DNA from 2 places in the Anoxybacillus sp. ST4 genome. Region 1 is predicted to be linked to the other one. Evidence: riboswitches for the same ligand, from Rfam matches in the RefSeq annotation. Region 1 holds a riboswitch; the other holds the start of a gene.
What was found. Region 1 has a riboswitch for thiamine pyrophosphate ahead of tenA (thiaminase II). Riboswitches for the same ligand answer to the same signal wherever they lie in the genome.
Positions count from the first base shown of each region.

Region 2: it holds a riboswitch for thiamine pyrophosphate, as region 1 does, so the genes downstream of both, thiC (phosphomethylpyrimidine synthase ThiC) here and tenA (thiaminase II) in region 1, are expected to answer to the same signal.

Region 1 is NZ_JAHZOE010000008.1:26,658-32,729, forward strand. It holds gene K1I44_RS07305 (glycoside hydrolase family 13 protein) at 1-112, shown strand, start outside; gene K1I44_RS07310 (PepSY-associated TM helix domain-containing protein) at 241-750, shown strand; gene K1I44_RS07315 (class I SAM-dependent rRNA methyltransferase) at 1,042-2,226, opposite strand; TPP riboswitch at 2,360-2,467, shown strand; gene tenA (thiaminase II) at 2,557-3,252, shown strand; gene K1I44_RS07325 (ECF transporter S component) at 3,227-3,817, shown strand; gene K1I44_RS07330 (ABC transporter ATP-binding protein) at 3,830-5,278, shown strand; gene K1I44_RS07335 (energy-coupling factor transporter transmembrane component T family protein) at 5,278-6,072, shown strand.
Region 2 is NZ_JAHZOE010000019.1:38,536-44,607, forward strand. It holds gene K1I44_RS11410 (NAD-dependent deacylase) at 1-140, shown strand, start outside; gene K1I44_RS11415 (PH domain-containing protein) at 195-395, opposite strand; gene K1I44_RS11420 (PH domain-containing protein) at 443-745, opposite strand; TPP riboswitch at 1,039-1,153, shown strand; gene thiC (phosphomethylpyrimidine synthase ThiC) at 1,261-2,949, shown strand; gene K1I44_RS11430 (potassium/proton antiporter) at 3,063-4,526, shown strand; gene K1I44_RS11435 (hypothetical protein) at 4,676-5,818, opposite strand; gene K1I44_RS11440 (ATP-binding cassette domain-containing protein) at 5,862-6,072, opposite strand, start outside.

The sequences.
Region 1 (6,072 bases):
GAAATTAAATAGCGAGCAACTCATGTTAACAAACTACGACGTGAAACCGCATAAGCATGCGACGCGCTTTGCATTACGTCCATATGAAGCACGAGTATATGTGATGAAATAATGAAATCCCCTTTTCCGATATGGAAAAGGGGATTTTCACGTTTATTTCACAATCATTTCATACTTTTCACATCTATTTTTTGTACATTCATGACAGTCGCATATTTTAAAAAAGTTGGAGGGGTATGTGTGAAAAAAACGCGCAACTTGCATTTATGGATTGGACTCATTTGTTCTATATTTTTACTTTTGGAAGCGATAACAGGATTGTTGTTGACAGAGCGTTGGTTAATGGGGATGGGTGGACATTCGCATGGCGGTCATGAACATGCTCACGGTGGCGCACATCACGAACAGCTAAATATGATGGACGCTGTGAAAAAGGCGAGCGAATCAGGTGCATTTTCAATGGATGAAGTTGGAGTAGTGATGAACCACGGCATGTATATGGTGCGTTTAAATGACAAAGATGGGACGTTAGTGACGATTGCGCCAGACGGCACCGTCGTCAAAAAAGAAGTGAATAAATTTGCTTCTTTCGTGCGCGCAATTCACGTTGGAAAGCTGGGGCTTTGGAACCGCCTCATGATCGATATCGCCGCGCTTGCGATTATCGTCTTAACCGGGACAGGTATTTATTTATCTGTGAAAATTTTACGAGCGCAAGCGAAAGCGAAGCAGCGAAAATCCGCAGCATAAGCGAAAAGCACTTCACATCAATGGTTAGTGTGAAGTGCTTTTTAACTAATTCGCTTCGTTGGTGTTTGTTGAATTTTCCCTGTTCCGTTGCAAAACGAGCATGTTTTATAAAGCGACAAACAAATTTTTATTTTCTTTTTCCCAAAGCATTTTGGGCAAATTGTTTTGAGTGCCACATGAAACCACCTCACAAAAAAGAAAGCGTTTTCAATTATAGTATACTTCATTTTTACGCGATGTGTGCGCAAAAATTTGTCCATTTTAAAACAGGTTAGGATGCCCCAACCTGTTTTATTTGCGTGAATGCACTTCGTAAATGGCAAATTTTAAATAGTCGCCCTCGTCGGCGGCAAGCAGTTTTGGATGGTCGTATCCTGCGCCGCTCCAATGAATTTGACGTAAAATTTTCTTTGCGTCAAATGCCGCTTCGGCAACCATAGCTTGAAACATGTCGGGATGCACGTGATACGAACAACTTGCTGTGACGAAAAAGCCGCCATCTTTCACAAGTTTTAAGCCGTTTAAGTTAATGTCTTTATAACCGGCGAGCGCTTTCGGCACCGCATGAGCAGATTTTGCAAACGCCGGCGGGTCAATGATGACAACGTCCCATTTTTTTCCCTCTTGCACGCATTCGCGTAAATAATCAAACGCGTTTGCGACGACAAACTGTACATTTGTAAATCCGTTTAGCGCGGCGTTTCGTTTTGCTGTTTCAATGGCATGTTCTGAAATATCGACAGCAGTAACATGTTTTGCTCCATATAAGCAAGCATTTAACATAAATGAGCCTGTATGTGTAAAGCAATCGAGCACGGTCGATTCGCTTGTAATAAGCGGTTGAATCGCGGCACGATTTTGGCGTTGATCGAAGAAAAATCCTGTTTTTTGTCCATTTTCAATATCGACAATATATTTGACGCCATTTTCCTCAATTTGTACGTTTGTGTCGCACGTGCCGTACCAAAATCCTTTTTCTTGTTTTAGTCCTTCTAATTCACGCACGTGTACGTCGTTGCGCAAATAAATAGCTTTCGGTTGAAAAACGTCAAGAAGGGCTTGTAAAATCCATTCTTTTCGTTTTTCCATGCCGAGCGATAAAATTTGTACGACAAGCACATCCTCGTACTTATCAACGATTAATCCAGGCAAAAAATCTGCTTCACCATAAATGGCGCGGCATGAACGGACGCCAGGAATCATGCGTTCGCGATACGCCCATGCTTGTCGAATACGGTTCATAAAAAATTGTGCATTTAATTCATCATTTGGGTTTTGCGTCAACACGCGCACGATCATTTGTGATTTCGGATTGATATATCCTTTCGCTAAAAAATGACGTTGATGGTTATATACGTTGACGAAATCACCCGGCTCAGAATCTCCTTCAATATAATCGACTTCACTTTGAAACACCCATGGATGTCCAAGTTCGAGCCGCTTTTTTCGCTTTCGTTTTAAAAAAACATTTGCCATGTTTCCCACTCCTGACTATATATTCGCTACTTTAGCATACAGGAAGAAAACGATGTGCGCAAATGATGGATAAAAAATATTTGACAATTGAGTGAAATATGCTAATATTAGTGACAAAGTCAATAACGCAAATGCATTCCACTAGGGGGGCCTTTAGATAGGCTGAGATCAAAGTGTGCCTTTGAGACCCTTAGAACCTGATCTGGATCATACCAGCGTAGGGAAGTGGAAACGGTGCGAAGTGTGTCTTTATATCAAATTCCATCGTTTATTAACCACTTTCTTTGCGCAAAGAAAGTGGTTTTTTATTTTTCATAAGGGGGAGAGGACATGTTGTTTTCAGAGCAATTGCGCAAAGCTGTCGATCCGATTTGGGAGGCGAGCTTTCATCATCCGTTTGTGAAGGAGTTAGGGGAAGGGACGCTCGATTTACGTTGTTTTCGTTATTATGTATTACAAGATTCATATTATTTGACACACTTTGCGAAAGTGCAAGCGCTTGGCGGGGCGATGGCCGACGATTTACAAACGACAGCGAGCATGGCCAATCATGCGCAAAACACATATGAAGCTGAACTTCGTTTGCATGAGACGTTTATGAAAGAGCTTCATATTACCGAGGAAGAAAAGGCGTCGTTTGTTCCGTCACCAACCGCTTATGCTTACACGTCGCACATGTACCGAGCAGCATTTGCGGGACACTTTGGCGATGTATTGGCAGCCATTTTGCCGTGCTATTGGTTGTATTACGAAATCGGGGAGAGATTGAAGCATTGCAAACCGAAGCAGCCGATTTATGCGAAATGGATTGAAGCGTACGGCTCCGACTGGTTTAAACAGCTTGTCGAGCAACAAATTGCACGGTTAAACGACATCGCAAAAACAGCGAGCGAGAAAGAACGTGAGCGAATGAAGCAACACTTTTGGATCAGCAGTCAATACGAGTATTTATTTTGGGAGATGGCGTACAAATTAGAATATTGGCCAATTGGAAAGGAGAATGTTCATGCAAACGAAAGGGCTTAAATTAACAGATGTATTAACGACCGTTGTTATAGCAATTGTATTTGGTATTGTGTATAAAGTGTGGGGGCCGCTTTACTATGCGGTAAAGCCGCTCGGGCTTCATATCGATCAGCTCATTTATGGCATGTGGTTTATCGCCGCTACAGTCGCATATTTACTCATTCGTAAGCCGGGTGTGGCATTGCTTGCTGAAGTTGCCGCTGCGTCCGGGGAGTTTTTAGTTGGTTCTGAATGGGGATTAGAAGTGTTGTTTTACGGCTTTGTACAAGGATTGTTCGCTGAGCTTGTGTTTGCTGCTTTCCGTTATAAACGTTTTGATGTCGCAGTTGTATCGCTTGCAGCAATTGGTTCGACGATCGCTTCGCTCGTGCTTGATTTTTACAAAGGTTACATCGATCAATTAGCGTGGTGGAATTTAACGTTATTCATCGGCGCACGCTTTGTTGGGGCGATTGTGATTTCTGGATTGTTTGCTTATTCCCTTGTGAAAGCACTTGAAAAAACAGGTGTGACACAATTGTTGCGCCCGACGTCAAAAGAAGATTACGATTCGTTAGATCAATAGAAGGTGACATCATTGACAAAAGCCGTTCATATTGAGCAACTTCGATTGAAGTTTCCTGGAGCAAAAAAGCGATTATTTACAGATTTATCGCTTTCGATTGAAAAAGGAGAGAAAGTGTTGTTTTTAGGTCCGTCTGGGTGTGGAAAATCGACGCTACTACAAGTAATGGCAGGGATTATCCCACGCTCTGTCGATGTGCCGATGAAAGCGAAAGAGCTTCATGTTCCAAAGCGTGCAGGCTATGTGTTTCAAGATCCAGATTCTCAGTTTTGCATGCCATACGTCGACGAAGAAATAGCGTTTGTGCTTGAAAATCTCGGTGTACCTCGCGCCCACATGGATGAAAAAATCGCTCACGTTCTTCAACTTGTTCGCCTTCGTCTGTCGGACGTTCACGTACCGATTCAAACGCTATCGGGGGGGATGAAACAGCGGTTGGCGCTTGCGTCGGTTTTGGCGCTTGAGCCTGATGTGCTATTTTTAGATGAACCGACAGCGTTTCTTGATGAAGGAGGAACGAAAGCGGTATGGGAAACGTTAAAAGAAGTGGCGGAAGATCGAACTGTTGTTATCGTCGAGCATAAAATTGATCACATTCTTGACTTTGTTGAGCGCATCGTTTTATTTAACGAACATGGCGATATTATCGCTGATGGTCCGACGCACGCCGTGTTTTCAACGTATCGCTCGTTTATCGACGAACAAGGCATTTGGTACCCGGGTGTGTGGGAGGCGTATGAAAAGCCAAAAACCGCGCAACAACCGTATGAAGAGGGAGACGTTCTTTTACATGTGCCATCGCTCCGTGGCTTTCGGCAAAAAGAAGAGAAAATCGCAGTCAACCATTTGACGATTTATGCAGGAGAATGGATTGTAGTTACAGGGGAAAACGGGGCAGGAAAAAGCACGTTGCTGCAAAGCTTGATGAAATTAATTCGAACAGAAGGCGATTTGTATTGGCAAGGCCATCAGATCATAGATGATGAGTCGTTATACGACAACATGGCTTTTGTATTTCAAAATCCAGAATTTCAATTTGTCACACATCGCGTCGATGATGAGTTGGCATACGGCTTGCGGCTCGAGAACTGCAAGGAAAACGAGATTGCAGAAAAAGTAGAGCAGTTGCTTGCTCGCTTTCATTTAGCTGACCAGAGACATTTACATCCGTATCAATTGTCGATGGGGCAAAAAAGGCGGCTAAGCGTTGCGGCATCGGTGGCAGATCGCCATCGCTTATTGTTGCTTGATGAACCGACGTTCGGGCAAGATGCAAAAAATACGTTTGCGCTGCTTGAATGGCTCGAAGCGTATCGGCAACAAGGAAAAGCGATCGTGATGGTAACACACGATGAGCGCATCGTGTCACAATTCGCCACGAGACGATGGGTCATTGAAAACGGAAAGCTTGTCGCTGATGAAAAGGTTGCGCCGCGGATCGTTGTGCGAGGTGGAATATGATGAGATGGAGTATGGAACATAAAGAAACGTGGTTGCATCAAACGAATCCGACAGCGAAACTGCTCTTATTTTTGCCGATGTTTGTCGTCATCGTTTTTGTTCATAACCCGAACGTGCTTATGAACTGGGCGGTTGGGTTTACGGTGCTGTTTATATTGTTTAGCGGCTATCGAATGAAACATATTTTTTTATTTCTTCTCCCGTTCCTTTTTATTTTCGTGTCTACATCGTCGTCGATGATTTTGTTTGGAAAGGGAGAAACGACGTGGTTTCGCTGGGGGCTCATTCACATTACAGAAGAAAGTTTTTATCGCGGTGTACATCTCGGGTTTCGCGCCCTTTTATTTGCGATTTTCGGGTTGATGTTTGCGCTCACGACGAAGCCGGTGCTTTTATTTTATTCGCTTATGCAACAAGTAAAGTTGAAGCCAAAATACGCATATAGCTTTTTAGCGGCTATTCGCTTACTGCCGATCATGATCGAAGAATTTCAAACGGTACATCAGGCGTTGAAAGTACGACGAGCCGCCAAAGCGAACGGATTTCGCAGCAAACTTGAACTTGTGAAGCGATATGCTATCCCGCTTTTATCGCAAAGCATTCGGCGCGCTCAGCGCATCGCAGTTGCTATGGAGACGAAAGGATTCACAAATGGTCGAAAGCGGACGTTTTATTATGAAGTAAAGCTCGGAAAATATGATGTTTATTTATTTGTTGTCATATGTATGATTGTTGCTGTTGGGTATTATATGGCGGATGTGTTCCCATACGTTGCGGTGAAGGATGTGCGGTAA
Region 2 (6,072 bases), on a different contig from region 1:
TTCCTGTCGCCGCTAAACGTGGAGGTGCAAAACTCGTGATCGTAAATATGGAACCGACTCCATTAGACGATTGGGCAGATTTACTCATACATGACCGTAAAATTGGGGAAATGCTGCAGGAAATTGACGAATTACTTTAAAAATAACTGTGTCCCAAAAGCGTGCTCTTTTGGGACACTTGAAATATTTCTTTTTCATACCTTATTTCCCAAAAACGATTCGTATATTGCTTGTGCCTCATGTTCGCCCACATCAACGACTTTTTTGCATATACCTGGCATGACCGTTGCGTGTACGGTACATAATCCGAGTCGTTGTTGCATACGAGATTGAGAGATTGTTAACGATTGAATACGATGCTTTAACCGCTTAGTTATGTAAATAACAATCGCAATCGGATGTAACCGTTTCTCGCTTCATTCATCATGTTCATCTTCCTTTACTAAAGAAGAAATGTGTAACGCAACTTCTCTGCTTCTTGTTCATCAAGAAATGGAATTTCATGTGCCATTGCTGCTGTATAAATATAAAGCGAAGCAAGTTTATACTTTCTTGCTAATGGACCTTGCTTTACATCAACATGTTGCACGCGGCGAAGCGGAATAAGCGTACGCTTACGAATCCACACCCCATGCTCAAGCCCGATTTCCTGATCGCGTATCATATACCACCAACGTTCCCATTTCCAGCGTGGAACGAAGAAAACGAATAACATGCCATCTACAATCGACAAACAGACAAACATCAAAACGACCCATGTTGAAACGAAAAAACTAACAATTACGTACAGAAAGGAAAAAATAATGAAACGAATAGCTTCATATATGCGCCATATAGACACAGCACGTTTCGATAGAACATTCCCCGTTTTCTTACACACCACTTTTTCACGCTTCTATCACTGCACTTCTAACATACGAACTCCATCCCGAAATCATCGGTTCGTACGTCCACTATGCCTCCATTTTAACAAGTTTTTCATTTATAACTTTACAACATTTTTATCATATGTTAGACTATTTTTAAAGTTCATAATTTCTCATCTACTAGGGGAGTCCAATAGCTTGGACTGAGAGAAGAACGCGTAAAAGTTCTTTGACCCTTTGAACCTGATCTGGGTGATGCCAGCGTAGGGAAGTAGATGGTGCGAGTGTCATTCGCTTGTACTATTTGCGGACAAAATCAGGTTCTTTTTATGGAACCTGATTTTTTTACGTGTTGGCATTGCTCCTATTAAAAAATGAAAAGGAGCGAATAAGAATGAACGATTTATTTTCCAACATGCTGTTTCCATCAAGTAAAAAGGTTTATGTGCAAGGAAGTCGAAAAGATATTTGTGTTCCGATGCGTGAAATTCAACTGTCGCCAACAAAAACAGAAACAACAATATTAGAAAATGGGGCGATTCGCGTTTATGATACAAGCGGACCATATACCGATCCACTCTTCAAACCAAATATTCATAAAGGATTGCCAAAATTAAGAGAAAAATGGATAACGGAGCGTGGCGATGTAGAAGAATATAGCCCTTCATTAGCGAGAACAAACATTCCTTTTTCACCTAGACGTTTTCGTGCGAAAAAAGGGAAAGTTGTGACCCAAATGCATTATGCGAAACGAGGAATCATTACACCTGAAATGGAGTTTGTTGCTATTCGCGAACAGATGGATCCAGAGTTTGTTCGACAGGAAGTGGCAGCAGGAAGAGCAATTATCCCAGCTAATATCAATCACCCTGAGAGTGAACCAATGATCATTGGAAGCAAGTTTCATGTAAAAATTAATGCGAATATTGGAAACTCTTCCGTTACATCCTCAATGGATGAAGAAGTTGAAAAAATGCTTTGGGCTATTCGTTGGGGTGCCGACACGGTCATGGACTTATCGACAGGAAAACATATACATGAGATACGAGAATACATTATTCGCAACTCCCCTGTACCGATTGGAACTGTACCTATTTACCAGGCGTTAGAAAAAGTGAACGGCATTGTCGAAAACTTATCATGGGACATTTACCGTGAAACATTAATTGAACAAGCCGAACAAGGCGTAGACTACTTTACTATTCATGCAGGTGTCTTACTTCGCTATATCCCACTAACAGTCAACCGAACAACCGGTATTGTCTCTCGGGGTGGCTCAATTATGGCACAATGGTGTTTAGCACACCATGAAGAAAACTTTTTATACACCCACTTCGAAGAAATTTGCGAAATTTTAAAAACTTACGATATTGCTATTTCACTTGGGGATGGATTACGTCCAGGCTCAATTGCAGACGCAAACGATGAAGCGCAATTCGCCGAGTTACAAACACTTGGGGAGTTGACAAAAATCGCTTGGGAACATGATGTCCAAGTGATGATCGAAGGTCCAGGGCATATTCCAATGCATAAAATTAAAGAAAATGTCGATAAACAAATTGAAATTTGTCACGGGGCACCTTTTTATACGCTAGGTCCTATCACTACCGACATTGCACCAGGTTACGACCATATCACCTCAGCTATCGGTGCAGCGCTTATCGGCTGGCACGGTACGGCCATGCTTTGCTATGTGACACCAAAAGAACATCTCGGCCTACCGAATAAAGAAGACGTCCGCCAAGGAGTCATCGCCTACAAAATTGCTGCCCACGCTGCTGACTTAGCAAAAGGACACCCTGGCGCACAAACGCGTGATGATGCATTATCAAAGGCGAGATTTGAGTTCCGTTGGCAAGATCAATTCAACTTGTCACTAGATCCTGAGCGCGCACGTGAATATCACGATGAAACGCTACCGGCCGAAGGAGCAAAGCTTGCTCATTTTTGTTCGATGTGCGGTCCAAAATTTTGTTCAATGAATATTTCTCATGAATTGCAAAAAACACTACAAAGCGAAGCAATGAAAGAAAAGGCAAAACAATTTGTTGAATATACAAACATCATGCAAGCTGAGAGATAGCGCTCAGCTTGCATTTTTATTACAAAAAACGTTATTTAAGTCATATTCGTTGACATTCCATTTACTGTAGCTTAAATTTAAGTCGTAACTTTAAGTAGAAAATATTGAAAGAGGTGACTCACTTGCTCACAGATTTCATCATTTTTCTGTTAGGATTGCTTCTAATCATTGGTGTATTCACAACGAAATTTTCTTCTTGGCTAGGCGTGCCGTCACTTGTATTTTACATACTCGTCGGAATGATTTTATCCAAATTTATATATTATGATAACGCTTTTCTCACCCAGATTGTTGGTATTTTTGCGTTAATCGTTATTTTGTTTGAAGGTGGGATGAACACAAAGTGGAATACATTAAAAAAAGTTTTAGCTCCCGCTGCCTCCCTTGCAACGTTTGGAGTGCTAATTACTGCCATTTGTGTAGGCATATTTGCCAAATACATTTTACACGTTTCATGGGCCGAGGGATTTTTATTAGGCGCTATCGTTTCCTCGACTGACGCTGCAGCAATATTTGCTACGTTAGGAAGCGTCTATGTAAATCGCCGTCTCTCAGCAACACTAGAAGCTGAGTCGGGGATGAACGATCCGATGGCCGTTATTTTAACCCTCTCCTTGATTACATTTATCCAACAGCCAGAACTATCTATTTTCCACACCTTTCTCAGCTTTATTTGGCAAATCGTTATCGGTATTCTTGTTGGGCTTGGAGTAGGAAAATTAACTGTGTGGTGTTTGAATAAAATAAATCTTGATTCCTCGGGATTATACCCCACTCTATCTTTATCGTTTGCGATACTCTCTTATAGTATAGCAGCCCTGCTAAAAGGTAGTGGGTTTCTTTCAGTATATGCTATGGCCGTTTTTGTCGGCAATGCACAACTCGTTTATCGCCATTCTATTTTTCGTTTTAACGAAGGGCTAGCATGGATGATGCAAATATTTATGTTCATTTTACTCGGACTACTCGTTTTTCCAAATGAACTAGTAAAAGTAGCATGGGAAGGCGTCGCCCTAGCTATCCTACTTATTGTTGTGGCAAGGCCGATTAGCGTCATGATAAGTACAATAAACATGAATTTCTCTATTAAGGAAAAGCTATTCCTTTCTTGGGCTGGGTTAAAAGGTGCTGTTCCGATCGTCTTGGCAACTTACCCACTTATCTCGAACATTGAAAATAGTCAGCTCATTTTTAATATTGTTTTCTTTATCGTGCTCATTTCCGCCCTTATTCAAGGATCAACAACTTCTTTTTTAGCCAAGCATTTAGGACTGCTACTCGGAGAAAAGAGGGAAGTGGCTCACTCCCTCGAACTGACGTCAACGACGAAAGCAAATAAGGAAATTGTTGAAGTCCATATTAGTAATAAGCAGTCACATTTACTAAAAATGACGATTAGTCAACTTCCATTGCCAAAGGATTGCTTAATTACGGCTATTATTCGTAATGAGAAAATTATTACCCCGAAAGGAAACGTGAGATTACACGAAAATGATGTTGTTTATATATTAATCGAAAAAGGAAGAAGATCAGAGATTTATAAAATATTTTCAATTACCGAAGATATGTCATTCTAATAAAGACAGGGGGCTGTCCCCCTACCCTCTCCCATTTATAGAAACTCTGATTATAAAAGTGGCTCACTTTTGAAGTGATCATTCCGGCTCAGTTTATTATTTACAAAAACAGAACTTTCATAGATGGCACGGATTTGAATGCTCATGAATTAATGGAGCCATGTCATTTCTATATAAGGAAAAGAGTACAGTAAAACCCCCAGAACATACAGCATCACTCTGAAAAACCTTTTTTCTGTATAATTAAATAACACATTTTTCAGGGGTAAACATCCCCAAATTAACAAAAGGGAAAGTGGCAACTTTATCAAAATTGGAAAACTTAAAATGATTGGCACTAACATGAAAATAAGGTGGCATATATATTTTCTTTTCACATACTGTCTCAAGTTTATGTGAAAAACTAGGCTTTTTTTCATTGTTTCTAACTCATATTTGTTCAATTTCGTCAACATATGATCTGTAAAAACAATGACTAAAAACATGTGACCCGCTTGATAATAAAAATGGTCTAGCCAAATTCCTGAGATGCTAAATAGCAACAACGTTGTTATGTAAACAAAAAAATCTTTCTGATAATACCTCACTTTTAAAGCTTCCCTCATGAGGTGAAATGGATAGTCTTGATCATAATACTTCAGCAATAACTTTGTATTTGATGACACTTTTTTTGCTGTGAGTAACTGTTGAATCTCCAATATTTTACTTATGTCTTTATTTAACAGTCCCTCTCCCATTTTAGACATAATTTGATAGTAGCGATGCAATAATGAGTAATCTAACGATTTTAACGAAAACAAATGTATGATCATCGCTATAAACATCAAAGCTGCAATTGTTATCGCCTTTACATAAATCGCTATGAAACCTACCACAACTGTACCCACCATGAGCAACTGAACATACAATATTTCATATTGATAACGAACAAAGCATAGGTAATTAAAAAGAATATTAACTAATAGAGCTATAATCAACGATGTGCTGACCTGCTGCATGAATAGCATATAGACGATCAAAAAAACGATGCTTGGGAAACTCATTTTCATGAGCAAATATTGCTTAAATTTTTTAAAATTAAAAAGCCGATACTGAAAAATTTGGAACGGAACATTTATGATCGGGTTATTTTGAAACAACTTTACTACCCCATAAACAAAAATCAAATAAGGAGCATAGTTATTAATGATACTCTCATAAACACGACTCAAATCGATTGCTACGGGAACAAGAAAAGACACAGCAACAATCATCCCAACGACATAGAAAGGATATTGTTTGACGATCCGCATCCCTTTTCTCATTTGATTAAGTATAAAATAATATACAATATGACTATTCATAACTATCACCAATGATTTGAGTAATTGTTGACCGTCCAATTTCATTAGGAAGATAACGAATAACGTTCTTATCTCTAATGATTAAATATTCATCACAAATGTCTTCTAAACTATCCAAATCATGGCTAGAAACAACAATAATTCTGTTCGGACTTTTTTGAGATATTAATAATTTTTCCAATGTATTCACTTGGATTGGATCA